One region of the Nonomuraea sp. NPDC050383 genome, then DNA from elsewhere that is predicted to be linked to it. Evidence: riboswitches for the same ligand, from Rfam matches in the RefSeq annotation. Region 1 holds a riboswitch; each other region holds the start of a gene.
The links. Region 1 has a riboswitch for thiamine pyrophosphate ahead of ACIBG4_RS03440 (FAD-dependent oxidoreductase). Riboswitches for the same ligand answer to the same signal wherever they lie in the genome.

Region 1 (10,342 bases):
AACTCGACGACCGGGGCGTGGCGGCGCTGCGGGAGGTCATCGAGGACACGGGCGCGCTGCGGGAGTGCGAGGACCTGATCGGGTCGTACCTGCAGGAGGCGCTGGCCTGCCTGGACAAGGCGCCGATCACGGCCGGGGCGCGCTCCGCGCTGGCCGACCTGGCCGTCGCGGCCACCTCCCGCAAGGCCTGACCCTCCCCCGCGCTTCCACGGGCGCGGAGGAGCGTCGTGACCGGGTCAGCGGGCCAGGCGCTTGGCGAACTCCGCCGCCGCCGCGCCCGGGTCGTCGGCCTCGGTGATCGCCCGCACCACGACGACGCGGGTCGCCCCGCACGCCATGACCTCGTCGAGGTTGTCCAGGTCGATGCCGCCGATGGCGAACCACGGCCGGTCCGTGGCGATCGAGGCCGCGTGCCGCAGCAGCGACGGCCCCGGCGCGGGACGGCCCGGCTTGGTCGGGGTGGGCCAGGTCGGCCCGCAGCAGAAGTAGTCGACGCCCTCCTCCACCGCGGCGGCGGACGCCTCGGCGGTGGAGTGGGTGGACCTGCCGATGAGGATGTCGTCGCCGAGTATCTCCCGCGCGACGCCCACCGGAAGGTCGTCCTGCCCCAGGTGGAGCACGTCGGGCCGGGCGGCGTAGGCCACGTCCGCCCGGTCGTTGACGGCCAGCAGCCTGCCGTGCCGGTCGCAGGCGTCGCGGAAGACCTCCAGCAGCTCGAGCTCCTCCCGCGCCTCCAGGCCCTTCTCACGGAGCTGGACGACGTCGACGCCGTTGGCGAGCACGGCGTCGAGGAACTCGGCCAGGTCACCGCGCCGGCGCCGGCTGTCGGTGCAGAGGTAGAGCCGGGCGTCAGAAAGCGAGGGCTTGGGCACGCCGCTTGACCTCGGTGTGGCGGCCCGCGCGGATCGCCTCGACGGGCGAGCCGGGCAGCGAGTCGTCCGGGGTGAACAGCCACCGCAGCGCCTCGGCGTCGTCATAGCCCGCGTCCAGCAGCACGGTCAGCGTGCCGGGCAGGCCCTTCATCACGTCCCTTCCGTCAAGGAACACCGCGGGCACGTGCGGCCCGCCGCTGCCCCGGCGCACGCCGAGCAGCTTGTGGTCCTTGAGGAGTTGCTTGGTCCGCCCGAGCGAGAGCTGCAGGCGGTCGGCCACCTCGGGGAGAGTGAGCCACTCGTTGACGAGCTGGTCGGTCTCCCGGTCGATCTGTGCAACAGAAAGCGTCACGAAACCACAACTACCACATGGCGCGCTTGCTCAAACAACACAATCCCGTAGAGGGACATCGGGATCTACCAGGCGTTCCGGGTCCATCCGGTGTCCCGCCTCGATGATGCGGCGGCCCTGGACGAGGTCGCGGGGCCGGTCCACGGCGAGCACCGCGGCCAGCGCGCCGTCGCCGGTCAGCCAGCAGGCCGACCACTTGCCCTCCGGGTCGCCCCGGTACAGGAGGCGGTCGCCGGCCGGATGGTGGCCCGCGTACTGGACCATGTGGCCGAACTGCTCGGACCAGAAGTACGGCACCGGGTCGTAGACGGCCTCCTCGCCCAGCAGGGTGGCCGCGGCGACCTCGGGCGCGCCGAGCGCGGTGTCCCAGTGCTCCACCCGCAGGCGCGTGCCGTAGCGGCGCGACCACCAGGCGGCGCAGTCGCCCACCGCGACCACGCCCGGCAGGGAGGCGCGCAGGTGCTCGTCGGTGACGACGCCGTTGTGCAGGTCGATGTCGGCGCCCGCCAGCCACTCGACGGCCGGGCGGACCCCGATGCCGGAGACGACCACGTGCGCCTCGACGAACTCGCCGTCCACCAGCCGCACCCCGCCCTCGTCCACCGACGCGACCATGGTGTCCAGCCGCAGGTCGACGCCCTCGTACCAGCCGGTGGTGCGGGCGCCGATCCCGGCCCCGACGGCGTGGAAGAGCGGCGCGGGTCCCGCCTCGATCACGGTCACCTCGCAGCCCGCGCGGCGGGCGGCCGTGGCCACCTCGGCGCCGATCCAGCCGGCGCCGACCACGGCGACGCGGGCGCCGCGGACCAGCCGGGCGCGCAGCTCCAGCGCGTCGTCGAGGGTGCGCAGCACGTGCTGCGGCCCGTCGCCGGGCAGCGTGATCGGCTCGGCGCCGGTCGCGATGACCAGCCCGTCGTACGGCAGCTCCCCCTCGCCGGTCTCGACGACGCCCGGACGAAGGCCGGTGGCGCTGACACCGGGGCGGAAGTCCACCTCCAGCGTCGCGAGGTCGGAGTCGACGAAGCTGGAGTCGCTGGTGCCCAGCAGCACCGCCTTCGACAGGGGCGGCCGGTCGTACGGGCGGTGCCGTTCCTGTCCCAGGAGGGTGATCTCGCCGCCGAACCCCCTCGCCCGCAGGGCCTCGATGCTGCGCACGCCGGCCAGGCCCGCTCCTGCCACCACGACACGGTTCACGGTCAAGACCATAACGGGGCCGCCGCCTGCGCTCCGCACCGAGGCCGTAGGCTGGAGGGGCAAGACGCGCGGGAGTCCGGCCGTGACCGGGCTGAGAGGAAGGCTTGACCGGGCCTTCGACCGCAATCCACCTGATCCGGATCATGCCGGCGAAGGGAGCGCGCATGGAGCTGGTCGTGGGCGGCGGGATCGTCGGGCTGTCGATCGCCTGGCGGCTGTCGCGGGCGGGGCGGCCCGTCACCGTGGTGGACCCGGCCCCGGCCTCCGGGGCCTCGCACGCGGCCGCCGGCATGCTGGCGCCCGTCAGCGAGGTCGCCTACACGGAGGAGCCGCTGCTGCGGCTGGGGGTGGCGTCGCTGCGCCGCTGGCCGTCGTTCGCCGCCGAGCTGGCCGAGGACGCCGGCCTGCCGCCGGGCGTCCTGGCCCCGTCCCGCCCACCCGGGCCCTTCGGCGGCGCCCGTCCCGTGCCGTCGTCCCCTTCGCGGTCGGGCCCCGTCCCGTCGTCCCCGGCGCGGTCGGGACCGGTCCCGTCGTACGGGCTGGACTTCCGTGCCGACGGCACCCTGGACGTGGCGTTCGGCGCGGACGACCTGGCGGCGCTCGACGAGCTGGCCGGGTTCATGGACAAGCTGGGGCTGCCGGTGGAGCGGCTGACGGGCCGGGAGTGCCGCCGCCTGGAGCCGATGCTGGCCCCGTCGGTCCGGGGCGGGCTGCTGGCGCCGGGCGACGCGTGGGTGGACCCGCGCCGCGTCACAGCCGCCCTGCTGGCCGCCCTGGAGCGGCTGGGCGTCCCCGTGGTGCGGGCCCGGGTGTCCGAGCTCCTGCGTGCCCCCGGCGGCCCTGGTGACGGCTCCGGGCGCGGTCCGGCGGTCGTGGGCGTACGGCTGGACTCTCCGGCGGGCGGCGGGGACCTGCCGTCCGAGATCCGGGCCGACGGGGTGATCCTGGCCGCCGGAGCGTGGAGCGGCGAGCTGTACGACCTCCCGATCCGGCCGGTCAAGGGCCAGATCATGCGGCTGCGCTCCCCCGAGCCGCTGCTGGGCCGGTGCGTGCGCGGCATGGTCCACGGCGCCCCCGTCTACCTGGTGCCGCGAGGCGACGGCGAGCTCGTGGTGGGCGCCACGCAGGAGGAGATGGGGTTCGACACGCGCGTGACGGCCGGCGGCGTGTACGAGCTGCTGCGCGACGCCCGGGAGCTGGTGCCCGGCGTGACCGAGCTGGAGGTGGCCGAGGTGGTGGCGGGCCTGCGTCCCGGCACCCCGGACAACCTGCCGCTCATCGGCCCGGCCGGCGTCCCGGGGCTGACGCTGGCGACCGGGCACCACCGCGGCGGGGTGCTCCTGGCGCCGCTCACGACGGCGATCCTCCTGGGCGAGGAGCCCGAGTCGGCGGCCCTCTGCTCCCCGGCCCGCCACCAGCCGGCCCCCGGCGCTCACGACAGGCCCTCCGGCCCCTACGACGGCAACTCCGGCTCCGAGGAGATGGGATGAGAGTGACGATCAACGGCAGCCAGCGCGAGGTGCCCGACGGCACCACCGTGGCGCAGGCCGTACGGATCCTGACCACCGCCACCACCGGTGTGGCGGTGGCCCTGAACGACGAGGTCGTGACGCGCGGCTCGTGGGACACCACGGCGCTCGGCGACAGCGACCGCGTCGAGGTGCTCACGGCGGTGCAGGGTGGATGACCTGATCATCGCCGGGGAGAAGTTCTCCTCCCGGCTCATCATGGGCACCGGCGGCGCGCCCTCGCTGGAGGTGCTGGACCAGGCCCTCGCCGCCTCCGGCACCGAGCTGACCACGGTCGCGATGCGGCGGCTCGACCCGTCGGCCCGCGGCTCGGTCCTCGACGTGCTGCGCGTGCGCGGCATCAAGGTGCTGCCCAACACCGCGGGCTGCTTCACCGCGGGCGAGGCCGTGCTGACGGCCAGGCTGGCCCGCGAGGCCCTCGGGACGAACTGGGTCAAGCTTGAGGTCATCGCCGACGAGCAGACACTGCTGCCGGACCCGATCGAGACGTTCGACGCGGCCGAGCGGCTGGTGGCCGAGGGCTTCGTGGTGCTGCCGTACATCGGGGACGACCCGGCGCTGGCGCGCCGCCTGGAGCAGGCCGGCTGCGCGGCCGTCATGCCGCTCGGCGCGCCCATCGGCTCCGGCCTCGGCATCCGCAACCCGCACAACATCGAGCTCATCGTGGAGGCGGCCTCCGTGCCGGTGATCCTCGACGCGGGCATCGGCACGGCCAGCGACGCCGCGCTGGCGATGGAGCTGGGCTGCGACGCCGTGCTGCTGGCGACGGCGGTCACCCGCGCGCAGCGACCCGACCTGATGGCGGCGGCCATGCGGGGCGCGGTCCAGGCCGGGCGGCTGGCCCGCCAGGCCGGGCGCATCCCGCGCCGCCGCTACGCCGAGGCGTCCTCCCCCATGAACCCATGAACCCATGACCCATGAACCCGTGACCCGGTGAGCTGGGCCCCACGGATCGGGTCAAGCCGGCTCCGGCGTCACGCCGGGGCCCGCGGGGCCCCCGTGAGCCGGTGGATCCCCTGGTCCCGGAGTGGCCCGGGAGGTCAAGAGAGGGCGCGGCAGGGGCCACGGCTCCGCATCGTTTCGGGTGGTCGCACCCTGCCGGTGGCCAAACGCCCGTAAACTCGGCGGCGTGGACACGACGACGGCGGACCCCCTGGTCGGGCGACTCCTCGATGGGCGCTACCGCATCGAGTCCCGGATCGCGCGGGGCGGCATGGCGACCGTCTACCTCGCCCTGGACGTCCGGCTCGACCGCACGGTCGCGCTGAAGGTCATGCACCGCTCGCTCGCCGAGGACCCGGCGTTCGTGCGGCGCTTCATCGGCGAGGCCAAGTCCGTGGCCAGCCTCTCCCACCCCAACGTGGTGCACGTCTTCGACCAGGGCACCGACGGCGACGTCGTCTACCTGTCGATGGAGTACGTGCCGGGCCGGACGCTGCGCGAAGTCCTGCACGAGCGGGACAGGCTGCCCGCCCGCGAGGCGCTGGAGATCCTGATCCCGGTGCTCGCGGCGCTGGGCGCGGCCCACCAGGCGGGCATGGTCCACCGCGACGTCAAGCCGGAGAACGTCCTGATGACGGCCGACGGCCGGGTCAAGGTCGTGGACTTCGGGCTGGCCCGCGCCATCGAGGCGACCAACCAGACCCGTACCGGCGTGATGATCGGCACGATCGGCTACATGTCGCCCGAGCAGGTGACCACCGGCCGCGCCGACGTCCGCACCGACGTCTACGCGGCCGGGATCATGCTGTTCGAGCTGGTGACCGGCCGGCAGCCGTACGACGGCGAGACGCCCATGTCCGTGGCCTACCGCCACGTGCACGACACCGTCCCGGCACCGTCGTCGCTGACCCCCGACGTGCCTCCGGTGGTCGACGCGCTGGTGGCGCACGCCACGGCGCGCGAGCCGGACGCCCGGCCCGCGGACGCGACCGCGATGCTGGTGGCGGCCGTCGAGGTGCATCGCCAGCTTCCCCGGCTGACCGCGCCGGGCATCTCCCACTCCCCGGCGCAGCACTCGATGCCGGGCACCGGCTCGTACGCCCCCTCGGGGCCGCTGGCGGCGCCCACGGCACAGCCGTCGTCCGGCGCCCACCCCTTGCCCCCGGGACCCCGCACAGGGGCGCACACAGGGGCTCGCACCGGGCCCCAGAGCGGCGCCCGGCCCACCGGCCCGGCGGCCGGCGGCTACGGCCCGCAGCCCGCCTCACAGCCGGGCCTGCCTCCCGGGTCGCCCGCGATGACGCTGGCCATGCCGCAGGTCCCGCCCGGCGGGGCGGCCGGCCCCAACCCCACGGTCGTGCAGCCCCGGATCGAGGGGCCGGCCGAGCACGCGGGCGGGCGGCGCCGCGGGTTCCGGCCGAGCTGGATCATCATCGGCCTGGCCGTCGTCATGGTGGCGGCGATCGGGCTGACCGCCTGGTACGTCTCCCGTCCCCAGTACGTGGCCGTGCCCGCCGACCTGGTCGGCAAGGACGTCTCGATCGTGGAGCAGAAGCTCACCTCCGGCGGCTTCAAGGTGCGCCTGGCGCCGGGCGAGTACAACGACAAGGTGAACGAGGGCCTGGTGCTCCGCATCGACCCCGTGACCGGGCAGCAGGTCCTGGCCGGCGCGACCGTCACCCTGGTGCCCTCCCTCGGTCCCAAGCTGGTGCTGGTGCCCAAGGTGGCGGGCATGTCCGCCGACGACGCCCGCGCCACCATCGCCAAGGCGGGCCTCACGGTCGGCAGCGTCCGCCGGCTGGCCAGCCCCGACGTGGCCCGCAACACGGTGATCCGCACCTCGCCGCTGGTGGGCGAGAAGCTCAAGGAAGGCTCGAAGGTCTCCATCTACGTGAGCGCCGGGCTGACCATGCCGGACGTCAGCCACATGCCCAAGGACCAGGCCGCCGCCTACCTGCAGGAGCAGGGCTTCCAGGTGCAGGTCAACGAGGTGGACGACGACGCCGAGCCGTGCACGGTCATCGCCCAGGCGCCCAAGGCCGACGCCGAGGTGGACCGGGGCGCGGTGGCGATGGTCACGGTGGCGCGCTGCCAGACCGACATCGGCGAGTGGTTCCGCAGGGGCGACAACGAGGCCCGCGAGGACCAGCAGTTCCAGATGATCCCGCAGGTGATGGGCAAGAACATCAACGACGCCCGCCAGGAGCTCCAGCAGCTCGGCTGGAGGGTCAAGGTCCGCAAGCTGGGGCGCGGCAGCGGGGTCGTCCGCTTCCAGCAGCCCCTGCCCAACAGCGAGCGCCCGCCGGGCTCCGAGGTCACCCTCTGGCACTGACGTCCCCGCGCGGGGGACACCGGTCCGGGGGCCGGCCGCTCAGCCCGTGAGGTGACCGTGCAGGCGCACGCGGGCCAGGCCGCCGTCGGGGTGGATGTCGACCCGCACGTGCGTCACCGGATCGGCGTGGCCGAGGCGGAAGCGGTGCGGCGTGTCCGGCTGCAGCCGCGTCCGGGGCAGCAGCGCGACCTCGCGGTCCCCGTCGAGGCCGGTGAGCGTCACGGCGGCGGGCGCGTTGAAGATCAGGTTCGTGGTGTCGATCTCGGCGAGCCTGACGACGCCCCGCCCGGCCAGCCGGATGACCAGCCACTCGTTGCCCTCCTCGCGGCGGCGGGCGGTCTCCCAGCCCTCCGCCTGGTGGCGGGCCAGGCCGGGGGCGATGACGTTGTCGGGGGCGGAGTAGTACGCGTTGGAGCAGGCGGTGACCCGGCCGCCGTTCTGCAGCGCCGCCAGGTCGAGGCTCAGGCCGTCGTACACCGACAGGTCGGGGCGCGCCTCGCCGTGGACGCGCAGCCGGGCGATGCCGCCGTCGGGGAACATGTTCAGCCGCACGTGCGTGTAGCGGCCGTCGTCGGCCACCTCCACCGGGTGCTCGGCGTCGCCGCGCAGCGGCAGCCGGGGCACGATCTCCACCCAGCGGGCGCCGGCCAGTTCGGCGGGCGACGGGTGTCCGTCCACGGCCGCCGCCTCGACCGACGCGTGGGTCGGGTGGTTGCCGGTGAACCAGGCCGTGTCGATGACCACGCCCCGGACGGCGCCGGGCAGCCCGAGCCGGACGATCGCCCAGTCGTGCCCCGGCTCGCGCCGCCGCCGCGTCTCCCACCCGTCGTACACCTGGCCCCGGCCGCCGAACGTCTCCGGCCTGAACGCCGGCCGGCCGGGCCGGATCAGGCTCTCCTTCTCGGCGAACGACTCGTCGCTGGCGGCGACGACCGAGCCGCCCAGCGTGCGCAGCGCCAGGTCGGGCAGCGTGGTGAAGCCGGCGGTGGGCCGCTGCGACATCATTACTTCTCTCCCAGCAGGAAGGTCCCGTACGGCTCTCCGTCGACGGGCCGGCCCCGGAGCCACGTGGTGAGCACCACGCCCTTCAGGGTGCGGCCGTGGTACGGGGTGACGGGATTGCGGTGGTGGAGGCGGCCGGCGTCCACGAGGTTCGGTGCGTCGGGGTCGAAGGCCACCAGGTCGGCGTCATTGCCCGGCTTTATCGCGCCTTTTCGCGAAATTTCGGCTATTGCGGCTGGATGGGTGGACATCCAGCGGGCCACGTCCGCCAGCCCGTACCCCCTGCGGGCCGCCTCCGTCCAGACGGCGGACAGCCCGAGCTGGAGGGAGGCGACGCCGCCCCAGGCGGCGGCGAAGTCGGGCACCTTGAGGTCGGCGGTGGACGGCGAGTGGTCGGAGACGACGCAGTCGAGCACGCCGCGCGCCAGGCCGTCCCAGAGCAGGTCGCGGTTGGCCCCGTCGCGGATCGGCGGGCAGCACTTGAAGCTCGTGTCGCCCTCCGGCACCTGCTCGGCCGTGAGCGTGAGGTAGTGGGGGCAGGTCTCGGCGGTGACCGGCACGCCCCGCGCCCGGGCGGCCTCCAGGGGTTCGAGGCAGGCGGCGCTGGAGACGTGCAGCACGTGCACCCGCGCGCCGGTCTCCTCGGCCAGCCGGATCACCTGCTCCACGGCGCTCCGCTCGGCCGCGCCGGGCCGCGACTCCAGGAAGTCCCGGTACGTGGGTCCGGCGGGCTCGGCCAGCAGCGCCGCGTCCTCGGCGTGCACCACCAGGAGCCCGCCGAACCCGGCGATCTCGACCATCGCCCGCCGTGCCTCGCCGGGGCCGAGCGGCGGGAACTCGTCCACCCCGGAGGGCGACAGGAAGCACTTGAACCCGCGCACCCCGCGCTCGTGCAGCGGCCGGAGCTGCTCCACGTTGCCCGGGACGGCGCCGCCCCAGAAGCCGGTGTCCACGTGGCAGCGGCCCTCGGCGGCGCGCAGCTTCGCGTCCAGGGCGTCGGGGCTGACGGTGGGCGGGATGGAGTTGAGCGGCATGTCCACGATCGTGGTGACGCCTCCGGCCGCCGCCGCCCGGGTCGCCGACGCGAACCCCTCCCAGTGGGCGCGGCCCGGCTCGTTGACGTGGACGTGGGTGTCGACCAGGCCCGGCAGGAGGGGCAGGTCGCGCAGGTCGACGTCCTCGGCGGCCTCGACGGGGGCGGCGTACGCGTGCAGCGCCGTGATCCTCCCCCCGCGCACGGCGACGGCGGCGGGCCGCACGCCTTCGGGGGTGACCACCCTCCGCGACCGCACCACCAGCTCGTCCATGACCGTCTCCTTCCCCCGTCCCTCCATCGCGTGCCGCATGCGCCGGGAGTCAGAGGCGGTCGGCGGCCAGGCGGGCCGCCAGGCGTTCGAGGAGGGCGGCGGCGTCCGTCATGCAGCGCTCGGGGTCGGGCTCCAGGTCGGTGAGCGCGTACGCGGCCTCGATGCCCGCCGCCTTCAGGTCGGCGTCGGACAGCGTGCGGCGCCCGCAGACGGCCACCACGGGCACGCCCGCCCTGGCCGCCGCCTGAGCGACACCGACGGGGGCCTTGCCCCGCAGCGACTGCTCGTCCAGCGATCCCTCCCCGGTGACCACCAGCCGGGCGCCCTTCACCAGCTCACCGAACCCCAGCAGGTCGAGCAGGTACTCGATGCCGGGGCGGATCTCCGCCCCCAGGAACGCCAGGGCGGCGAAGCCCACCCCGCCGGCCGCCCCCGCGCCGGGCGCGCCCGCGACGCCCATGGGCCGCGGCCGGTCGTCGTGCTCGACCGCGCCCACGAGCCCGTGCGTCCTGGTGGCCACGGCGGCAAGCCTGGTCAGAGCGGCCTCCAGCACCTTGACCTGCGCCGGGTCGGCGCCCTTCTGCGGGGCGTAGACGGCCGCGGCGCCGTGCGGGCCGAGGAGGGGGTTGTCGACGTCACTGGCCACCACGAACTCGATGCCCGAGAGGTCGGCGAAGTCGCTGATGTCGATGCGGTCGAGCCCGGTGAGCGCCGCCCCGCCGGGCTCCAGCTCCTTGCCGTCCGCGTCGAGGAACCGCGCGCCGAGGGCCCGCGCCATGCCCGCCCCGCCGTCGGTGGACGCGCTGCCGCCC
Region 2 (10,342 bases), on a different contig from region 1:
AGCTGAGCGCCCTCGTCGGCCGCTGGGAGCGGGAGAAGGCCGGCCTCAACAAGGTCGGTGAGCTGAAGAAGCAGCTCGACGAGGCGCGCGGCTCGGCGGAGCGGGCGCAGCGCGACGGCGACTTCGAGGCGGCGTCCCGGCTCATGTACGCGGAGGTGCCGAGGCTGGAGCAGGCGCTGCGGGAGGCGTCCGAGGCCGCCCAGCCCGACGACGCCATGGTCAAGGAGGAGGTCGGCCCCGACGACATCGCCGAGGTCATCTCGTCCTGGACGGGCATCCCGGCCGGCCGCCTGATGGAGGCCGAGACGACCAAGCTGCTGCGCATGGAGGACGAGCTGGGCAGGCGCCTGGTCGGCCAGCAGCAGGCCGTACGCGCCGTGTCCGACGCCGTCCGGCGCAGCCGGGCCGGCATCGCCGACCCCGACCGGCCGACCGGCTCGTTCGTGTTCCTCGGCCCGACGGGCGTGGGCAAGACCGAGCTGGCCAAGGCGCTGGCGGAGTTCCTGTTCGACGACGAGCGGGCGATGACCCGCATCGACATGAGCGAGTACTCCGAGAAGCACAGCGTCGCCCGGCTCGTCGGCGCCCCTCCCGGCTACGTCGGCTACGAGGAGGGCGGCCAGCTCACCGAGGCCGTGCGGCGCAGGCCGTACACCGTGGTGCTGCTGGACGAGGTGGAGAAGGCCCACCCCGAGGTCTTCGACATCCTGCTCCAGGTGCTGGACGACGGTCGGCTCACCGACGGGCAGGGCCGCACGGTCGACTTCCGCAACACGATCCTGATCCTCACCTCCAACCTGGGCTCCCAGTTCCTGGTGGACCCGACGCTGGAGGGCGACGCCAAGCGCGAGGCCGTGATGGGCGCGGTCCGCGGCGCCTTCAAGCCGGAGTTCCTGAACCGGCTCGACGACGTGATCCTGTTCGACGCGCTCGGCTCGGAGGAGCTGGCCCAGATCGTCGACCTCCAGGTCGACCGGCTGGCGAGGCGGCTGGCGGACCGCAGGCTGACCCTGGACGTCACTCCGGCGGCCCGCGAGTGGCTGTCGCTCACCGGCTACGACCCGCTGTACGGCGCCCGTCCGCTGCGCCGGCTGGTGCAGTCGGCGATCGGCGACAAGCTGGCCAAGGCGGTGCTGTCGGGCGAGATCGTGGACGGCGACAAGGTGCTGGTCGACCTCGGCGACGACGAGCTGACCGTCAAGCGCGCCTGACGCGCGACGTACCGACGACAAGGCCCCGGGGCCGGCCTATCCGGCCGGCTTCCCGGGGCTTTCGCGGGCCCGGGTCCGGGTCGCGGCCCGCTCGCCGGTAAGGGCTGGTCCACCGTTCGGCCAAGCCCGCCCCGGCGCACCGCTTCCCTGGCTAGCTTCGGCCTTCGTCCGAGATCCGCCCGGCGTCCGCCCGGGCAGCGTACCGACGAGGGGGACGTCCAGTGTCAGTGTCATCCCGGTCCTATCCCAGGTCATCCCGGTCCTGTCCCGGCTTTCGGGCCGTCGCGGCGGCCACGCTGAGCGCCGGCGTCATCTGGATCATCGCGGCGCCGCCTCCCGTCCTCGCCCTCACCCACGCCCTCACCCCCGTCCCGGCCGGGGACGAGGGCGGGGCGGCCGGCGAGGAGAGCGCCGCCGCGGTCGCGGCGCGGACGGCGGAGCGCCTCGGCCTGACCGGCCCCCGGGGCGCCGGCTCCCCGATGGTCGCCCCCGACCTGACGGCCACGGCCGCGGGCGTGCCCGTCCTGCCTCCGGGCGCGCGCAACCCCTCGGGCCTGTCCGACGTGTCCACGATGGCCGCCGCGCCCGACCTGCCCGGCCTGCCGGCGGCTCCGGCCCGGCCCGTCCGGACGTTCGACGGGGTGCCCGTCTCGGGGGCCCCGGAGCCGGCCGTCCGCCGTCAGCACGCGCACGAGGCGCCGGACCGCGCACCGAGCCGCCGGGACGCCGCCACCCACGCGGAGGCCCCGCGCACCGGGGCCTCCCGCGTCGCGGAGCCCGGCGTCACCTCGCTCGGCGACGTCGGCACCCTCCTCCCGAGCCTGCCGCTGGGATGATCCCTGTTACGGTGGACCGTGACGCGGGGTGCCCGGAGGGCCGGGCTGAGATCACACCCGTCGAACCTGATCTAGTTCGTACTGGCGAAGGGACGTCGACGTTGTCGTTCTGCGACGAGGTCTGGGCGAGCACCGCCACGCTGCTCGACGCCATCCATCGGCACCCGTTCAACACCGCCCTCGGCGGCGGCACCCTGAGCCGCGACCGGTTCACCTTCTACCTGGTGCAGGACGCCCGCTACCTGGCGGCGTACGCGAAGGTGCTGGCGACGGCGTCGGCGCGCGCCACCGAGCCCGCGGACGCCATGTTCTTCGCCCAGAGCGCGCACACGGCGCTGGCCGTCGAGCGCGCCCTGCACACCGGCTACCTCGACGGGTTCGGGCTGAGCCCCGAGGACGTGGCCGGCATCCGCACCTCGCCGACCTGCCTGGCCTACGCGTCGTACCTCCAGGCGACGGCTCTCAGCGCGCCCCTTCCCGTGCTGGTCGCCGCGGTGCTGCCGTGCTTCTGGGTCTACCAGGACGTCGGAACGGCCCTACTGGAGCGCACGGCCGGCCGGTCCGGCCACCCGTACCAGGCGTGGATCTCCACCTACTCCGACCCGTCGTTCGCCGCCTCGGTGACACAGGTGCGTGCCATCGCCGACCGGCTGGCCGGGACCGCCGACCCCGCCACCCGCCGGGCCATGGCCGAGGCGTTCTGCCGGGCGACGGAGTACGAGTGGATGTTCTGGGACAGCGCGTGGCGGCTGGAGACGTGGCCCACCGGCCAGTGGCTGGCGACCGGCGCGGAGGCCACGGCCGCCCTCTGACCCCGGATCACCCGTACGGCCTGATCGCGGGCATGCCGACGGCAGCGAGCGCCCCTCGGGGCTCTCCCGGGCCGGACAGGACGCCCGGCCCCGGAGAGCCCGGCTCAGGACACCAGGGCGTCGAGCTCGTCCTCGGGCAGGCCCAGGTCGACCCGGATGCGGTAGCGCGTGCGCAGCAGCGCCACATGCTCCGGGTCGTCCTCGTCACTGGCCAGCACGGCCTGGGTCACCCATTCGAGCCCGGCCGGCAGGTCACCGTACGCGACGAGCGTCTCGGCGATCGTGTGGGAGGTCGCCGTGGTGATCCCGCCCTCCGCGCGGATCGCCTCGATGACCTCCCTCGCCTCAGCGGGACGGTCGAGCTCGAAGAGCGTGTCGGCGATGCCGGCGCGTGGGTCGATGAGCGACTCACCGCCGTCCTCCACCGCGCGCTGGAAGCACTCCAGGGCCCGGGCGGGCTGCCCGGCCGAGCGCCATTCCTCGGCCGCGAGGACCAGGATGGACGCCCTGGAGACATCGCCCGAGGAATAGCCGAGCGCGACGTCGTACAGCCGCCTGGCAAGGGAGCTGTGGTCGTCGGCCAGCAGAGCCTGCTCGAGCAGGCGATCAAGGTGCTCACGGGTCACATGCGCCACACCGCGAGACTACCGAGCCAGGTGCCGGTTTGCCCCGGCAATGCACATCGCCGATCCGGCACGACTTTGGCAAGGTCATGTCAAAGGATGCCCGCTTCCGGCGTGTCTTCGCAGGCCGTAGGGCATATAGCGGTCGCGCGCACCGGCGAGGAGGAGGGGCTGCGATGGGCATCTCCAAGCAGACGACCTTCACACTCTCCTGTGCCGTGGCGCTTTCGGTCCTGGTTCCGGGTGCGGCCGGATATCTTTCCGGACGGCTCGCCGCCGTGGAATCGGCCGAGCGCGAACTCCACGCGATCGAGACCCGGCTGGACGCCCGGGAGGCGCGAGAGGACCGCCAGGCGTGGCCGGTGGCGCTCCCGGCGCCCTGCGACGGTGCCCCGACGGCCAAGGACCGCGAGGGGCGCGCCCCCGCGCCCCGGCAACGCGTGACGCCCTCGCAGGCGCCCCAGGCCGGTGAGGCACGCCCGCCGGCGCCCGACACGCGGCCGCCGGCCCCCAAGGCCCAGCAGCCGCACCCGGTGCTCGGCTGGCTCCCGGAGCTCATCCAGCGCCTGCGCCTGAACGACTGACCACTCGGGGAGTCAGGCCGTCTGCGGAGTCCAGGAGCGGAGCTGGCGGGACAGGAAGCCGCGGATGAGCTGCTTGGCCGCCGCGATGATCTCCGGCTCACCGTTCGGGTCACGGCGGAAGGCGAGCTTGAGCACCGCGTCCCCCGCCTCGACCGCCACCAGGACCGCCACGTCCAGCTCATGGCTGTCGGCCAGGCCGAACTCCTGGAGCAGCAGCCCGCGCAGCCGTCCGGCGATCACCGTGTTGTTGTCGGAGTCGGAGTCGAGGAGGTTGAGGTCGACCACGTCGCCGAAGTGCAGGCTTCTGAAGCCCCGGACGGTCCGGTGCATGTCGACGTACTCGTCGATGATCGCGTCGACGGCCTCCCACCAGCCGACGTAGTCCTCCTCCAGGAACCTGCGGCCGACCCTGGAGACGAACTGCTCGACGTTGCGCCGGGTCAGCTCCTGGGTGATGGCCCGCTTGTCGGGGAAGAACTGGTAGACCGACCCGATCGCGACCCCGGCCCGGTCGGCGATGCGGGTGGTGGAGAGCGACTCGTAGCCGATCTCGTCGAGCAGCTCGGCGCAGGCGTCGAGCATCCGCTCGACCCGGCGCGCGCTGCGGCGCTGCGCCGGCCGTCGCCGTAACGGCTGGGGTCGCACGCATTCGTCCATCTGGGGTGACAGCACGAGTTCCATCTTTCCCCCAAGGACACGATCGTTATCTGGCAATCAGTGGATTTCTCACGGCTCCAGATGAGCCTCATGCGAGTTCGGCCGGTGGCCGAGGCGGCGGGCCATGCCGGAGAGCCGGGCCAGCACCCGGGCGGCGCCGGGCGAGAGGCGTGACAGGGCGTACCCGAGCTTGCCCTCGGCGTTGACCGGGACGACGGCCTCGTTCCGGTGGACTGCCCGCAGGATGTGCGCGGCGACGCGCTCCGGCGGGTAGCCGCGCCGCTCCAGCGCCGTCACCGAGATGTCGCGGAGGTCGGTGCCGACGTACGTGGCGTGACGGGCGATGTTCGTGGAGACGAAACCGGGACAGATCGCGCTGACCCCGATGCCCTGCCCGGCCAGCTCGGCCCGCAGGCAGTCGCTGAGCGTCTTCACCGCCGCCTTGACCGTCGAGTACGCGGGCAGCAGCATCGTGGGCGCGAACGCGGCCAGCGAGGCGACGTTGACGATGTTGCCGCCTTCGCCGCGTTCGACCATCTGCGCCGCGAACAGCCGGCAGCCGTGGACCACGCCCCACAGGTTGACGTCGATCATGCGCCGCCAGTCCTCCACGGAGTGGTCGAGGAAGGCGCCGGCGACGAGGATGCCGGCGTTGTTGACCACGATGTCCGGGACGCCGTACTCGGCGCGGACCTGCTGGGCGAAGCTCTCCATCCGGGCGGCGTCGGCGACATCGACCTGCTGGGCGTGGGCCGTGCCGCCGAAGTCCTTGGCGATGCCGGCGGCCGTGCGGGCCGCCGCCGCCTCGTCCACGTCGGCGCAGACCACCTCGGCCCCGTGGGCGGCGAAGGCCCGGGCGGTGGCGCGGCCGATCCCGCTGCCCGCGCCGGTGACGACCGCCAGCCGCCCCGCGAACGCCTTCTCCCTCCCCGGCGAGGACTCCTGCCGGGCGCGGCGCAGGCCCGGCGGGGCCTCGGCGCCGTCCACGTGCGCGGCGAACTCGGCGATCATCCTGGCCACCACGTCCGGCCGGCCGCGCTGCGCCCAGTGTCCCGCCACGATCCTGCGATGCCAGAACCTCGGCGCCCAACGCCCGAGCGAGGCCAGCAGCGCCGGCGAGACGAACGGGTCACGGGTGGCCTCGATGAGCTGCACCGGCACGTCCACCACCGGATCGCCGTGCGACGCGGTGTGGCGGGGCCGCAGCCCGGGACCCATGTTGCGGCGGTACATCCACAGCCCGTTGGCCGCGTCCCTCGACAGCGTGTCCGCGGGGTGCCCGGCGCGCGGCTCGACGCCGTCGCGGACCCGCATGCTCCGCTCCAGCACCGCCGGCATGAACGTCCGCCACGCCGTCTCCGGCAGCGCCGGGGTCTGGAACACGCCGATGTACCAGGACCGTGCGAGCTGCGAGGCGACCTCCGCGGGGCTGCCCTCCCGCATGAACCGGCCGGCCTGGGCCAGCCCCGGCCCGCCGAAGCTGGTGAACGACGCCACCCGCTCCCGGATGCCGGGCCTGCTCACCGCGTCCCAGCCCTGGAGCGAGCCCCAGTCGTGGCCGACGAGGTGGACGGCGGGCTTGCCGATCGCGTCGAGCACCGCCGAGAGGTCGCCCGCGAGGTGGTCGAAGGTGTAGTCCGCGTCGTCGGCCGGCGCGGTGGAGCGGCCCGCGCCGCGCACGTCGTAGCGCACCACGTGGAAGCGGTCGCGCAGCAGCTTCGCGACCTCGTCCCAGACGCGGTGGGTGTCGGGATAGCCGTGAACGAGCAGGATCGTCGGGTGGGCCGGGTCGCCCTCCTCGACCACCCACAGCCGTACGTCACCGGACTCCACCCACCGCATGGCGGCCTCCTCCACGTCGCCGGCCCGTCCAGAAGACATGACCGGCCACGCCGCCCGCAAACGCCGGTCAGGGGCGGGTGGACAGGCCCGTGCAGGAGCGCAGCGCCTTCCAGTCGGCCACCGCCTGCGTCCTGGCGGCGCCGGTCATCGGCACCGGGATGCCGCCCTGGATGGTGGCCGGGGTCCACTGGTCCTTGAGCACCTTGCGCCCGTTGATCGTGAGCGTCAGCACCCCGGTCCGTCCGGTCGTGCCCGGAGTGGAGTTGTAGAAGACGAAGTTGCCCAGGCCGTAGCTGATGTAGGAGCTGCCCAGGTAGCCGGCGCCGAGCAGGATGTGCGCGTGGCCGCCGACCACCACGTCCGCGCCGGCCTTGACCAGCTTGGGGGCCAGGGAGAGCTGCGCCGGGTTCGGACACTTCTGCATCTCGGTGCCCCAGTGCAGGTGGACGATCACGGTGTCGGAGTTCTTGCGGGCCTGCCGTACGGCCCGGAGCAGACGGTCCTCGTTCTTGGCCGAGGCGAGGCCGCCCTTGCCGGGCGTCGCCGTCCAGGCGTTGACGAACTCGGCGTCGAGCACCTGCGTGGCCCCGATGACCGACACGCGGTTGCCGTTGACGACCTTGCGGAACGGCCGGTACGCCTCGGTGTCGTTCGCGCCGATCCCCACCACGGGGAACCTGGACTTCTTGATGGCCGCGAGCGAGTCGGACAGGCCGGTCTCCATGTAGTCCATGCCGTGGTTGTTGGCCATGGACACCACGTCCACCCCGGCGGCCTTGAGCGCGGTGAAGGCGCTGGCGGGCGCCCGGAAGGTGAACTGCTTGCCCGGCGCGGGCGTGCCGCCGGTGGTGATGGCCGTCTCCAGGTTGACCATGGCCAGGTCGGCGCGGCGCAGGACGGACGCGATCGGCCCGAGGGTGGTACGCGGGTTGTTCAGACGGGGGCGCAGCACGCCCTCGAAGTGCACGTCACCGCCGAAGGAGATCGTGAACGGCCGGCGCTCCGGCGACGGCGTGGAGTCCGCCACGGCGGGCTTGTCGAGGGCCTGCTTGCTCTGGGCACTGGGCTGGGGGTCGGGCTCGTCCGCGGCGCACGCGGTGGAGGCGGTGAGGGCGGCGGCGACGGCCACGGCCGCGGCGGCACGACGGGGGAGTCTCATTTGTCGCCACTTCTGCTCGTTCCTGACATTCAGCCAACGAGCATGCCATGGGTGGCGACGCGGCGTGCCCCAACTCCGGACGGTCAGCGGGACATGAGCCAGGTGACGGCCTCGCGGCTGGCGTCGTCCACCGGGGTGTAGATGACCATCCGCGTCTCGGGCGCCGCCGAGGAGTTGAAGCTCACCGTGCTGAAGCGGAGCCTGCCCACCTCGGCGTGCTTGAAGATCTTCTCGCGTGGCCCCGGCTCGGCCACGTCCTGGCGCGCCCACAGGCGAGCGAACTCCGGGCTCTCCCGGGTGAGCCGGCGGACGAAGTCCTGCCAGCACGGATCGTCGGCGTGACGGCTGTAGGCGCCGCGGAAGACGGCCACCGCGCGGGCCAGCTCCTTGTCGCGGTTGACCAGCACGCAGGCCAGCGGCCCCACACAGCTCTGCCAGAGCGTGTTGCGCTCGCCGTCGGGCGCGCCGACGACCTCGGGGAACAGCACGGCGTAGGCGGGGTTCCAGGCGAGCACGTCGCAGCGGCTGTTGGACAGGCAGGCGGGCATCGGGCCGAGCTGGTCGAGGATGGCCTGGACCTGGGGGGTGACGCGCGTGGTGTCGTCGTTGGGCACGCCCGTGGTGTGTCCGGCCAGCCGGTAGAGGTGCTGCCACTCGGCGTTGTCGAGCCGGAGCGTGCGCGCGATCGCGTCGAGCACCTGGGTGCTGGCGTTGATGGGACGGCCCTGCTCCAGCCACGTGTACCACGTGACGCCCACGCCGGCGAGCTGCGCGACCTCCTCGCGTCGCAGGCCGGGCGTGCGCCTGCGCGGCCCCGGGGCCAGGCGTACCATCTCGGGGGTGATCCGCTCGCGCCTCGTGCGCAGGAACGCCGCCAGGTCGGTCCGCTTGGTCTCCGCCATCGTCATGTCTCCACTATGGTCCGTCGGACAACGATGATCCAGGTGGTGCCAGTACCAGTATAAAGAGGCTCTCGTTACTGGTATCGAAATGCCCTCATCCTAGGAGCATGACCCAAACAGCCGTTTCCCCCTCTCTGGCCGGACAGCCGGAAAGGACCCGGGCCGGCGGGCTGCTCCTCACAGTCATCCTGGTGGGGCAGTTCCTGGCCATCCTCAACGTCAACATCGTCAACGTGGCCACCCCCACCATCCGGGCCGACCTGCACTCCTCCGGCGCGGGCCTGCAGATGATCGTGGCCGGTTACACCATTGTCTATGCCGTCCTGTTGATCACCGGTGCCAGGCTGGGCGACCTGTTCGGCTACCGCAACGCCTTCCTCGGCGGCCTGGCCGCGTTCGGCGTCACCACGCTCGGCGCGGGGCTGGCCCCCTCGACGGGCTGGCTGGTCGCCTTCCGCCTGGCCCAGGGCGCCGGCGCGGCGATGATGATGCCTCAGGTGATGACGCTCATCCAGCGCAACTACCAGGGTGCGGCCCGGGGACGGGCGCTCGGCCTGTGGTCGGCGGTGATCAGCGGCGGCATCGTCGTCGGCCAGGCGATGGGCGGCATCCTGCTGGGGCTCGGCGCGGGCTGGCGGATCGTGTTCCTGGTGCTGGTGCCGATCGCGGCGTTGCTGCTGGCCGCGGGTGTGAAGGTGCTGCCCGCCGACGACGGCGGCGGGGGGCGGGCCGGGCTCGACCCGCTGGGCCTGGTCACGTTGTCGGCCGCCGTGCTGCTGATGATCGTGCCGATGGTGCTGGGCAGGGACCTGGGCTGGCCGGTGTGGGGCTGGATCTCCATGGCGTTCAGCGTCGTGATGTTCGGGGTGTTCGTCCAGGTCGAGCGCTGGGTGACCGCGCGGGGCGGCCGGCCGTTGGTGGACGCGGCGGTGCTGCGGGCGCCGGGCATGCGGCCCGGGCTGGGCGTGCTGCTGTTCGGGCCGGCAACCTGGGGCGCGTTCCTGTTCACCTCGGCCCTGCACCTCCAGGGCGAGCTGCACCTGACACCGCTGGCCTCCGGCATGATGCTGGTGCCGTGCGCGCTCGCGTTCGCGCTGGTCGGGCTTGGCTGGCCGCGTCTGCCCGCGCGGTTGCAGCGCCGGTTGGTGCCGTTCGGGTACGTGGTGGCCGCGCCCGCGTACGTCGGCCTGGGGCTCGCGGCGGCGGGCGGGCTGCCGTACGCGGTCATGAGCGCCCTCATCGGCGCCGGCCTCGGCGTGCAGGTCGCCGTCACGAACCTGGCGACCGAGCAGGTGGCCGACGAGTACGCGGCGGACGCCAGCGGCGCGCTGCTGACCGTCATGCAGCTCGGCCAGGTGATCGGCGTCTCGACGGTCGGCACGCTGTTCGTCTCGCTCCAGGGCCGCGCCTCGGCCTCCATGTCCACGGCGATCGCCCTCGCGGCGCTGGCCGTCCTGGCCGGGATCAGCTCCCTCTTCCTCGTACGGCGCCGCACCGCGGCCCCCGTGACCTGACCTCAGGACCGGCCCTCGCGTGAAACGGCCCGTGTCCCCGAATCGGGGGCACAAGCCGTTTCGGCGTGTCAGGGTGAAATCATGTCCCCCCGCTTCGGCCACGAACGTTCGCGCCTCGTCGCAGCCCTGGTCACGGCTTTTACGGTCGGCTGCGTCATCGCGGCGACGATGTCGTCACCACTTCTGCTGCAAGCCTTTCTTC
Region 3 (10,342 bases), on a different contig from region 1:
CGCCGGTCGGCCGCGCCCGAGAGCGCCCTCTCCCAGCCCCGCTTCCGTCTAGCGGGGCTCGTCTCGTCGAGCCCTCGTCACCTGCACGTCGAGGAAGGGCTCATGATCGATTCTCTTGTCACGCTTCTCGTCGGCATGTCCGGAGGCCACGCGGCCGTCGCGATCGTGCTGTTCACGCTGGCCGTACGGCTGCTGCTGCTCCCGCTGAGCGTCCGGCAGGCGCGGGCCGCGCGCGTCACCGAACGCCTGGCTCCGAAGGTCCGGGCCCTGCGCAAGCGGTTCGAGCGCAACCCGGAGCGGCTCAGCAAGGAGCTGTCCCGTCTGTACGCGAACGAGGGCAGCTCGCCGCTGGCCGGAATCTTGCCCGGGATGGCCCAGCTGCCGTTCATGTGGCTGATGTACCGGGTGGCCACGCATCCGACTGCCTTGGCCGGTCATGACCTTCTGGGCGCCCCGCTGGGCCAGCAGGTTGCCGGAATTGTCACCCATTACGGACTGATCAGTTGGCCCTTTTCGGTCTTCATTGTGGTGATCGCCCTGGTCACGCTGGTGGCGTGGCTCCAGGCGCGCCGGATCAGGGCCACACTCCCCGAGGAGCAGCCGGCACTGATGCGGAGGATCATGCCGCTGATGCCCTTCGGCTCGGTCCTGGCGGCCCTGGTGATGCCGCTCGCCGCCGCCCTGTACCTGCTGGTGTCCAGCGCATGGACGTACGGTGAACGGACGGTGCTCGCGCGCCGGTTCGCCTGACGGAGAGCGGGCGAACGCCCGGACAAAAACCGAGAGGCCGGCTCAGCCGGCCTCTCGCAGGGCTGCGACCTGGCCTTTCATGGTGCCGTTGCCGTTGGGGGCCGGCAGGACGGCCCAGACCGTGGTGGTGTCGCCGTCGTGGCGCACACCCCAGCTCTCGGCGACGTACTCCACGATGCCCAGACCCCGGCCGCCGAGGGAGGACAGCGTGGGACGGCCCGCGCGCGGCTCGGTCGCCGCGCCTCCGTCGCTCACCGCGACCTCGATGTGGTCGTCGTTGCGCAGCCAGGTGACCTTGACCATGCCCGACGGCAGCGGATGCGCGTGCCGCAGCGCGTTGCTGAGCAACTCGCTCACCACGAGCACCGCATCGTCGATCGCGGCGGAGAAGACGCCGCAATCATGCAGGTCAGTGCTCAGACGCTGGCGGGCAACAGCGACGCTGGACGGCGCGTACGGCAGCAACACCACGCTTGACACACCCACCTCCCCGTCTTCATGTGCCCCCCGCGGGAACACTCCCCGGTACGACCGAAATGCCCCGTTACTCGATCCCAGAAACCGGATCTCGATCACAGCTTGTCCACATCGGACGATAGGTCAGCTCAACCGTGACCACCTCGTTACCACACCGGTGTGTCGGTTCCGATAGGAGCAGCCGCGTTGAGCACCATCCGCATCCGGGTGCCTCCTCCCGGTCGCGCATGGGCGCTCACGTCGCCGCCCTGGGCCCTCGCGAGGCTGCGCACGATGTAGAGCCCGAGCCCCACGCCGCCGAATCTCCTCCGGTCACCACTGTCGACCTGGACGAACCTCTCGAAGATCCGTTCCCGGTCGGACGCGGCGATGCCGACGCCCTCGTCGTCGACGACCACGACCACCCTGCCGTCCTCCGGCCATGCCTGGACCCTGATCAACCCGCCCTTCGGTGAGTACTTGAAGGCGTTCTCCAGCAGCTGGCCGAGCACGATGTCGGTGGCCAGCGCGTCGCCCTTCACCCACGGCAGGCCGCCGGGGATTTCCACCTCGACCCGATGCGTGTCGGACAACTCGGGCAATCCTAGCGTTGCCGCATTAATCCGCTCAGCCAGGTCGAATGCCTCCACCCGTACCTTGAGCTCGTCGGCGCCGGCCCGCGAGCCGAGCAGCAGGTGGTCCATGAGCGTCCCCAGCGACCTGGCCCGCTCGGCGATCGTGTGGACGGCGGAGCGGCGCTCGGGGTCGCTGAGCTTGTCCCAGCGGGCGTCGAGGGTGCTGGCGAAGCCCCGCACGATCGTGATGGGGGTGCGCAGCTCGTGGCTGGTCGTCGCCAGGAACAGGTCCTTGGCCTCCTCCAGCTCCTTGGCGCGCGTCACGTCGCGGAAGTCGACCACCATCTCGCCGGTCTCCTCCACGCGCGCGCTCACGACGTCGAGCCAGCGGCCCGTGTCGAGCTGGAACGTCAGCTTCTCCCCCGGGCTGGGCAGCGGGAACGGCGGCGGCCCGCCCCGCACGTCGTCGACGGGCAGCCCGGTGAGCTCGGCCGCCGCGGGGTTCCACCGGATGACGCGGCCGGCCCCGTCGAGCACGGCGATGCCGTCGGCGCTGGCGTCGAACACCGCCTGCTCGTGGGCCCGCTGCCGCACCGCCTCCTGGTAGGCCATGGCGTTGCCCACCGCGATGCCGGCGTGCCCGGCCAGCAGCTCCAGCAGCTCCAGCTCCAGGTGGCCGGGCTTGCGCTGGGCGTACAGGGCGTAGAGGGCGCCGTACGGCCGCCCGCCCACGGCGGCCAGCCCGAGCGCGATCGTGTGCAGGCCGGTCAGCTCCGCCCACAGCAGCTCGTCGAGCCCGTGGGACTCCAGCAGGACGGTCTTGCCGGTGCGCAGCAGCTTGTCCACGAGGCTGGTGCGCAGCCCGGCCGTGGCGCCCTTGAGCGTCTCGGGCAGCCGGTGGGTGCTGACCACGCGCAGCCGTTCGCCCTCGATGAGCACGAAGCCGCCCGCGTCGGCGCCCGTCAGCTCGGTCAGGCTGCCGGCGATCCGGTCGAGGACGGCGGGCAGCTCCAGCTCGGCGTTGATGTCGCCGACCACGTCGGTCAGCCGGCGTACCAGCCGGACCCGGCGCGCCATGCGCTCGCTCGCCGCCTCCTCGGCCGCCGCGCGGTGGTGGACGCACACGTATCCCACCACCGAGCTGCCCATCACCAGCGGCCCGATGTCGACCGTCACATCGAGCACGCTTCCGTCGCGGCGTAACCGCTTGGTGCGCAGCGTCACCTGGTCGCCGGTACGCGCGCGTTCGAGCACCGCGTTGTGCTCAGCCGTCAGCTCCCCCGGCACGATCGGCGCCCTGCGGCCCAGCATCTCCTCGGCGGTCCAGCCGAAGAGCCGCTCGGCGGCCGGGGTCCACACCAGCACGGTCTGGTCCCGGTCGAGCGCGATCAGCGCGTTGGGCGAGCCGGCGAGCACCGCGCGAGCGATCTCGTCGTCACTGCCGGCCCACTCGTCACCCACACCTCCATAGTGCCCGCGCTGCGCGGCCGCCGTCGGCCGATCCGTCCGATACGCTGCCGATCACGACCTACCAGGTGAGAAGAGGGTGAGCGGATGTCGAGCGGTGATCTCGATGCCCTGCTACGGGTGACCTCCGCCACCTACCGCGGGGAGAACCCGCCCGACGTCGCGTTCGGCACCTATGACGGCGCCGTGGGGCGGCTGGTGCTGGCGGTGTCCGGCAAGGGGATCGTGGCGTGCAGCTTCGAGGACGAGCACGCGGTGTACGAGCGGGTGACGCGGCACGTGGGCTCGTTCATCGGGCCCGACCCCGGCCGGCTGGACCCGGTGCGCCGGGAGCTGGACGCGTACTTCTCGGGACGGCTGCGGGCCTTCACCACGCCGGTCGACCTGGCCATCGCCACGTCGTTCGCGCGCACGGTGCTGCAGAAGACCATGGCGGTCCCGTACGGCACGACGGCGACGCTCAGTGAGATCGGCGAGCACATCGGCCGGCCACGCGCGCTGCGGGCGGTCGGCAACGCGCTGATGGCCAACCCGGTGTGCGTCATCGTGCCGTGCCACCGGATCGTGCCCGGCGACGGCGCGCTCGGCGACTACGCCGGGGGCGTGAACGCCAAGCGCCACCTCCTCACCGTCGAGTCCCGCTCCTGATCACGAGCTGTCAGACGCGGTCGGCGTAGGTCCGGCGCCGGGCCAGGCCGAGGGCGAGCGTGACCAGGGCGGCCACGAGCGCCGCGCCGAGCGCGCCGTTCATCCACGGCTGACGGGTGAAGCCGATCGCCTCGCGCACCCCGGCCCAGAGGCCGTCCCACGCCCCGACGGTCGGCGTCGAGGTGGTCAGCCAGTACGCGGCGAAGCCGAGCACCCAGGGCACCAGCATGGACCAGCGCGACGGCGCGTCCTCGTCGGTGTTCCACCGGGCGGAGCCGCCGAGCACGAAGTAGTCCACGGCGAGGACCGCGAACATCGGCACGAACACCGCGCCGATGATGCCGAGGAACGCCCCGTAGGAGTTCACGTCCACCACCAGCGCCACGGCCGTGGTGACCACGCCGATGGCGACGCTGAAGACGCGGCGGTCGACGCGGGGCATGAGGTTCTGCAGCGAGAGGGTGGTCGAGTAGACGTTCGCGAACGACTGGTCGGTCTCGCGCAGGACGAGCACGGCGAAGAACAGCGCGCCGAGCGGCGCCGCGACGAACGTCCCGAACACCGCGGTGCCGTCCGCCTGGACCGCGGCCGCCCCGGCGATGGCCACCGCGTACACGCCGAGCCCCAGGCAGGCCACCTGGGCCAGCGTGTAGCCGCCGACGACGCCGGTGAACGCGGCGGCGCTCGACCTGGAGTGCCGGGCGAAGTCGGCGGCCATCGGCACCCACGAGACCGACAGCGCGATCACGTAGTCGACGGCCGGCGCGAACGCGTGCCACGAGCCGCCGGCCTGCGGCTGAGCCTGGCCGAGGAAGTCCACGGCGAACCAGGCCAGCGCGATGACCACGGCGACCGTGACGTACCGGCGCAGCAGCCGCACCGAGCCGAGCGGCCAGATCGACAGCGAGGTGGTGAGGACCCCGGCGACGATCACCCAGACCGCGTACGGCACCGCCGGACCGAAGATCGCGCTCGCGCCCATGGAGATCACCCAGAGCTCGAAGGCGCCCCAGCCGACCATCTGGATGATGTTGAGCACCGTCGGCACGTACGACAGCCGTGCCCCGAACAGCCCCCGGAGCAGCACCATCGAGGGCCGTCCGGTCTGCGTGCCGGGGATGGCGGCCAGGCCCACCATGGCGGTGCCGACGAGGCTGCCCACGACCGCGGCGGTGAGGGCCGCGGCCACGCTCAGGGGCGCGCCGCCCAGCGGGTCGAGCAGGAAGAGCGCGCCGGAGAAGCCCAGCAGGCTCACCCCGAGGTTGGCCCAGAGCGCGCCCTGGTCCAGCACCCCGAGCGTCTTCGGCGGGGCCTCGTCGAGGGTCAGCGGGACTTCGTTGACGGCATGCGTCATCACACACTCCCTACGCCGGCATTACCCGGACAGGTTCATGCGGTCGGCAGCAGCGGTAGCTGCCCTCTCAGCCCGGTGGCCCCGAGCTCCCGCGGGATCTGTAGTTGTCGCGCGCCGGACCACCCTGGTCTGTGCCGGAGATGTCCTGGCGTGCGCCCTCATGATGCCTCATGCGCCGCCTGACGGCCACACCCGGGCCCGTCAGGGGGTGTAGACGTACGGGGTCGTGGTGCCGAGCGGCACGAAGCCGAGCCGCAGCAGGATCGGACGGCTCTCGCTGGAGGCGTCCACATGGAGGTAGCGGTAGCCCCGCTCGACGGCCACCCGCGCCCGGTAGGCCAGCAGCGCCCGGTACACGCCGCGCCCGCGCCACCCGACCACCGTGCCGCCGCCGAAGAGCCCGGCGAACTCGGTGTCCGGGTCCAGGTCCACCCGCGCCCCGCTGATCGGCCGGTCGCCGGCCATCGCGACGACCGCGGCCATCGACTCGGGCCGCTCGGCCAGCCGGCGGAGCAACTGGTCGCGCAGTCCCGGCACCGGCATGCCGAACGCCTGCTCGTGCGCCTCCATGAGCAGCTCGATCCCCGCCGGGTCCTCCGCTGGGCGCAGGACGACGCCTTCGGGCAGCCGCGGCTCGGCGGCCATGGCGGCGGCCTCCGCGGCCAGCAGCGTCTCCTCAGGGTCTGCCGCGAAGCCCGCGGCCGACAGCCGCTCCGCCAGGTCGGCGGGGCGGTCGTGGGAGTACAGCTTCCACTCGAACGAGCGCTTCAGCGCGGTGAAGTACGCCACCTGCGCCGCGATCTCGGCGTCGGCCGTGTCCTCGTCGAGGTCCGACCACAGGATGCTGTTCCAGCCGCCCTCGGCCGCCTTGCGCACCACGCGGCCCGCCCGCTCGCCCTGGCTGATTCGCACCTGGCGGTCGTAGGCCGCCAGCATCTCATCACGATTCACCGGCACAGCCCACCAGCACGGACGCGCGCGGGGCAACCGGATTAAGGGACCGGCTCAGGCCACGAACGGCGGCTGACCGGTCTCGCTGACCATCGGACGGCTCGCGCCCTCCCACGACTGCATGCCGCCGCCGACGTTGACCGCCTCGCGCCCCAGGTGGTTCAGCCAGGCCGCCACCTGGTAGGACCGGCCGCCGACCCGGCAGACGACGTAGACCTTGCCGCCGGCGGGGACCTCGTCGACGCGCCCCTGGATCTCGCTCATCGGGATGTGCACGGCCTCGGGAGCGTGGCCCGCCACCCACTCCTCACGCTCGCGCACGTCCAGCAGGAAAGCGTCGTCGGGTACGTCACGTGCCTCTACCTCGGGAACCGTCATGCGTCCATCATCTCGCGCCTTCGGTCGTAGGCCGCACGGGCCTCGGCGATCTCCCGCTGATGCCGCTCGGTCCAGGTGACCAGCGACTTGATCGTCTCGTGCAGGGTGCGGCCGAGCGGCGTGAGCGCGTAGTCGACGCGGGGCGGCACGACGGGATGGACGGTCCTGGTCACCAGGCCGTCGCGCTCCAGGTGGCGCAGGGTCACGCTGAGCATGCGCTGGCTGACCCCGTCGATCTCGCGGCGCAGCTCGCTGAAGCGCAGGCTTCGGCTGTCGAGCAGGGCGATGACGAGCAGCGACCACTTGTCGGCGACGCGGTCCAGGATCTGCCGGACCTCGCAGTCCTCGCGGGTGTCCCACTGCCGGACGTCGTAGTCGTCGGTGATGTCACAGGAGGCGTGGTCGTCCATGGCATCCATGCTGTCGCAGGGACCCTGCGGTTACAAGAGATAACCGACCCTACTTGAGCAGGCGCGACAGGCGCCGGTCGGCGAGCGGCTTGCCGCCGGTCTGGCAGGTCGGGCAGTACTGGAGCGAGGAGTCGGCGAAGGAGACCTCGCGGATGGTGTCGCCGCAGACGTCGCACGGCTGGCCGGCGCGGTTGTGGACGCGCAGGCCGGACTTCTTCTCCGCCTTGAGGTCCTTGGCGGCCAGCCCGTGGGCCCGCTCCATGGCCTCGCGCAGCGTCGTGACGATGGCCTCGTGCAGGTCCGCGATCTGCGCGTCGGTCAGCGAGGACGCGATCTTGAACGGGGACATCCGGGCCGCGTGGAGCACCTCGTCGGAGTAGGCGTTGCCGATGCCCGCGACGACCTTCTGGTCGCGCAGCAAACCCTTGATCTGCGTGCGGTTGCCGCCCACGATCTTCTTCAGCGTCTCGACCGTGAACGACTCCGCGAGCGGGTCCGGGCCCAGCGCGGCCACGCCGGGCACCTCGGCCGGGTCCCTCGTGACGTACATGGCCAGGCGCTTCTGCGTGCCGGCCTCGGTCAGCTCGAACCCCGGCGCCAGGCCCTCGTCGTCGGGCGCGAACCGCACCCTCGCCGCGAGCGGGCCCTTGCCGGGACGGACCGGCTTGGCGCCCGACAGGTCGTCGCGCCAGCGCAGCCAGCCGGCCCGGGCCAGGTGGATGACGAGGTGGAGCCCGTCGCAGTCGAGGTCGAGGAACTTGCCGTGCCGCGACACCCCGGTCAAGCTCAGCCCGCCCAGCGCGCTCACCGGTGGGTCGAAGGTCTTGAGCGCCTGGATCGCCACCACGTCCACGGCCAGCACGGTCCGGCCGACCGCCCGCTCACGCAGGAATCCGGCCAGGGACTCGACTTCGGGAAGTTCCGGCATGCCACCAGAGTACGGTCACTCACCGACAGCTTCCCGGACGCTCGCGGACACCGCTCCACGCGTCAGGGCACGTCCCAGAAGGCCAGCTCATGAGCCATGCCCTCGCGGAAGAGCCGCTCGGCCCGCACCGGGTCGGGAGCCGCCTCGTCGATCATCACGGCGATCCGGGCGGCCAGCGCGGCGAACCCCGGGTCGGCGTAGGTGCCCACCCACGCGCGGTAGCGCGGCTCGGCCGGCGGGTCCTGCGCCAGGATCCGGCCCAGCGTCGAATATCCCCACATGCACGGGTACAGCGCCGCCAGCCCGTCGGCGTACGTGGCCGCCGACTCGAGCAGGAAGGCCGTGTACGCGGCGCACGCCGGCCCCTTCACGGCTCCCTCCAGATCGGCGCCGAACTCGGCCGACATGGTTCGGTGCAGGCTCAGCTCGTCATGGAAGGTGGTGTGCGCCAGGTCCACCAGATCCCCCAGGTGGCCGTCCGGCGCCTGCCAGGCCAGCCGGGCGAAGACCCGCACGTAGTCGAGCAGGAACAGGTAGTCCTGCTCCAGCCAGGACCGGAACACCGCCTCGGGCAGGTCGCCGCGCGCTATCCCGGCGACGGTGGGGTGCGCGAGCTGGGCGTCGAGCAGGGGGCGGCCGGCGGCGTGCAACTTCTCGGAGATGGACATGAGCGCACGTTAGTGTCGGGGGCATGACTGTGACGATCGCCGAGGAACTCCTCCTGCTCGCCTACAGCGAGGACGAGGGCAGGCAGCTTGTCGGCTCCGCCCAGCTCGACCCCGCGTTGAGCGGAGCCCTCCTCGCCGAGCTGGCCGTCAACGGCCGGATCGAGCTGTCGGACAAGACCGTGACCGTCAAGGACCCCACTCCCCTCGGCGACGAGGAGCTGGACGCGGCCCTGGCCCGCATCGCGGCGGAGGGCAAGGAGCGCAAGCCCGTCTGGTGGGTGCAGAGGCTCATGGCCGGCAAGCCCCGCCCGCGGTTGCTGACCCGGCTCGCCGAGACCGGCGTGCTGACCGAGCAGCGCGGCAAGGTCCTGGGGATCTTCCCGACGACGCGCTGGCCGGAGGCCGACGGCTCCGTCGAGGCGAACGTCAGGGAGCGGGTCGCGAGCGCGCTGGGCGGCGCCGACCCCGACCCGCGCACCGCGGTGCTCATCGCGCTGCTGCACGCCGCCAAGATCGACCGCAAGGCGTTCCCGGGCGCGAGCAAGGAGCGCGTCAAGGAGATCGCCGAGGGCGCGTGGACGGCCGACGCCGTGGCCAAGACCATCGCGGCGATCAACGCGGCCATGATGGCCGCGGTCACGTCGGCCGCCATCGCGGCATCGACCAGCGCCGCCACCAGCTGAGCGCCCCCGGTCCCGCCCTCGCGGGACGGGACCGGGGCGGCCGGTCAGCCGGCGTCCAGGATCTCCTGCGGGACCGGCCTGTCGTTCTTGAGCGCGTCGAACAGCGCCAGCGCGCGGGTCCGGTCCCACTTGATCGCCGAGCCGCCGCCCGCGATCTCGTTGCCGCCGAACGGCACCACGGTCGTCACCGGGCTGTCGCCCATCGCCAGCCCCAGCGAGAGCATGTCGAGCGCGCCCGTGGAGGAGTCGACCGTGACCGCGTCCGTGGCGCTCATGGCCAGCGGGATCGAGGTGAAGGGGTTGAGCAGGACACCGGGTCCGGCGGCCTTCTTGACCACCGCGCCGAGGAACTGCCGCTGCCGCTTGGTCCGCTCGAAGTCGGGCAGCGCGCCGCCCTTGCGGGTGCGCACGTAGCCGAGGGCCTGGCTGCCGTTGAGCACCTGCTTGCCCTTCTTCAGCTTGAGCCCGGCCTTGGGGTCGTCCACGGCGGCCCGTACGTCGATCTCCACGCCGCCGATCGCGTCCACGATGCCCACGAACCCGGCGAACCCGATCTCCATGTAGTGGTCGACGTGCACGCCCGTGACGGTCTCGACGGTACGGGCCAGCAGCTTCGGACCGCCGAACGCGTAGGCGGCGTTGAGCTTGTTGCGGCCCTTGCCGGGGATGGTGACGGCCGAGTCGCGGGGCAGGCTGACCAGCGTCGGCTTGTCGCTGCCCTCGGGGATGTGCAGCAGCATCATCGAGTCGGTGCGCTGCCCGGCCGCGCGGCCGGTGGCGAGCTTGCGGCGCTGCGCCGCCGACAGGCCCTTGCGGCTGTCGGAGCCGACGAGCAGCCAGTTGGTGCCGGGGGTGTCGGCCGGGCGGCCCTCGTAGTCGTCGAGGACGCCGTCGATGCCGGCCAGCCGGGAGTCGATCCAGAAGAACAGCCCCACCGCGACGACCAGCAGCAGGGCCACCACGGCCGCCACGATCTTCGCGATGGTGGACCACGACGGCAGCCGCCTCGGCGAGCGCGACCGCGAGGGACCGGAAGGGCCCGACGGGCCGCCGGGCCCCGGGGGCCCGTCCCGC

Region 2: linked by a shared signal. The riboswitch ahead of tenA (thiaminase II) and the one ahead of ACIBG4_RS03440 (FAD-dependent oxidoreductase) in region 1 are both predicted to bind thiamine pyrophosphate.
Region 3: linked by a shared signal. The riboswitch ahead of ACIBG4_RS26180 (purine-cytosine permease family protein) and the one ahead of ACIBG4_RS03440 (FAD-dependent oxidoreductase) in region 1 are both predicted to bind thiamine pyrophosphate.

The regions. Positions count from the first base shown of each region.
Region 1 covers NZ_JBITIP010000001.1:771,950-782,291, forward strand. The annotation lists gene ACIBG4_RS03420 (polyprenyl synthetase family protein) at 1-191, shown strand, start outside; gene thiE (thiamine phosphate synthase) at 237-872, opposite strand; gene ACIBG4_RS03430 (Rv2175c family DNA-binding protein) at 850-1,224, opposite strand; gene ACIBG4_RS03435 (NAD(P)/FAD-dependent oxidoreductase) at 1,255-2,418, opposite strand; TPP riboswitch at 2,477-2,593, shown strand; gene ACIBG4_RS03440 (FAD-dependent oxidoreductase) at 2,583-3,908, shown strand; gene thiS (sulfur carrier protein ThiS) at 3,905-4,105, shown strand; gene ACIBG4_RS03450 (thiazole synthase) at 4,098-4,853, shown strand; gene ACIBG4_RS03455 (PASTA domain-containing protein) at 5,077-7,221, shown strand; gene alc (allantoicase) at 7,261-8,226, opposite strand; gene allB (allantoinase AllB) at 8,226-9,530, opposite strand; gene ACIBG4_RS03470 (glycerate kinase) at 9,580-10,342, opposite strand, start outside.
Region 2 covers NZ_JBITIP010000018.1:92,750-103,091, forward strand. The annotation lists gene clpB (ATP-dependent chaperone ClpB) at 1-1,211, shown strand, start outside; gene ACIBG4_RS34050 (hypothetical protein) at 1,433-2,047, shown strand; TPP riboswitch at 2,062-2,157, shown strand; gene tenA (thiaminase II) at 2,149-2,859, shown strand; gene ACIBG4_RS34060 (hypothetical protein) at 2,964-3,494, opposite strand; gene ACIBG4_RS34065 (hypothetical protein) at 3,701-4,066, shown strand; gene ACIBG4_RS34070 (TetR family transcriptional regulator) at 4,079-4,723, opposite strand; gene ACIBG4_RS34075 (SDR family oxidoreductase) at 4,793-6,604, opposite strand; gene ACIBG4_RS34080 (CapA family protein) at 6,633-7,724, opposite strand; gene ACIBG4_RS34085 (helix-turn-helix transcriptional regulator) at 7,808-8,632, opposite strand; gene ACIBG4_RS34090 (MFS transporter) at 8,734-10,140, shown strand; gene ACIBG4_RS34095 (DUF6082 family protein) at 10,222-10,342, shown strand, end outside.
Region 3 covers NZ_JBITIP010000011.1:64,762-75,103, reverse strand. The annotation lists gene ACIBG4_RS26205 (DUF6412 domain-containing protein) at 1-52, shown strand, start outside; gene ACIBG4_RS26200 (YidC/Oxa1 family membrane protein insertase) at 103-750, shown strand; gene ACIBG4_RS26195 (ATP-binding protein) at 793-1,230, opposite strand; gene ACIBG4_RS26190 (PAS domain S-box protein) at 1,374-3,242, opposite strand; gene ACIBG4_RS26185 (methylated-DNA--[protein]-cysteine S-methyltransferase) at 3,336-3,896, shown strand; gene ACIBG4_RS26180 (purine-cytosine permease family protein) at 3,907-5,250, opposite strand; TPP riboswitch at 5,241-5,353, opposite strand; gene ACIBG4_RS26175 (GNAT family N-acetyltransferase) at 5,452-6,201, opposite strand; gene ACIBG4_RS26170 (rhodanese-like domain-containing protein) at 6,256-6,579, opposite strand; gene ACIBG4_RS26165 (helix-turn-helix domain-containing protein) at 6,576-6,989, opposite strand; gene ACIBG4_RS26160 (Fpg/Nei family DNA glycosylase) at 7,039-7,917, opposite strand; gene ACIBG4_RS26155 (TenA family protein) at 7,980-8,585, opposite strand; gene ACIBG4_RS26150 (GPP34 family phosphoprotein) at 8,609-9,268, shown strand; gene ACIBG4_RS26145 (LCP family protein) at 9,313-10,342, opposite strand, start outside.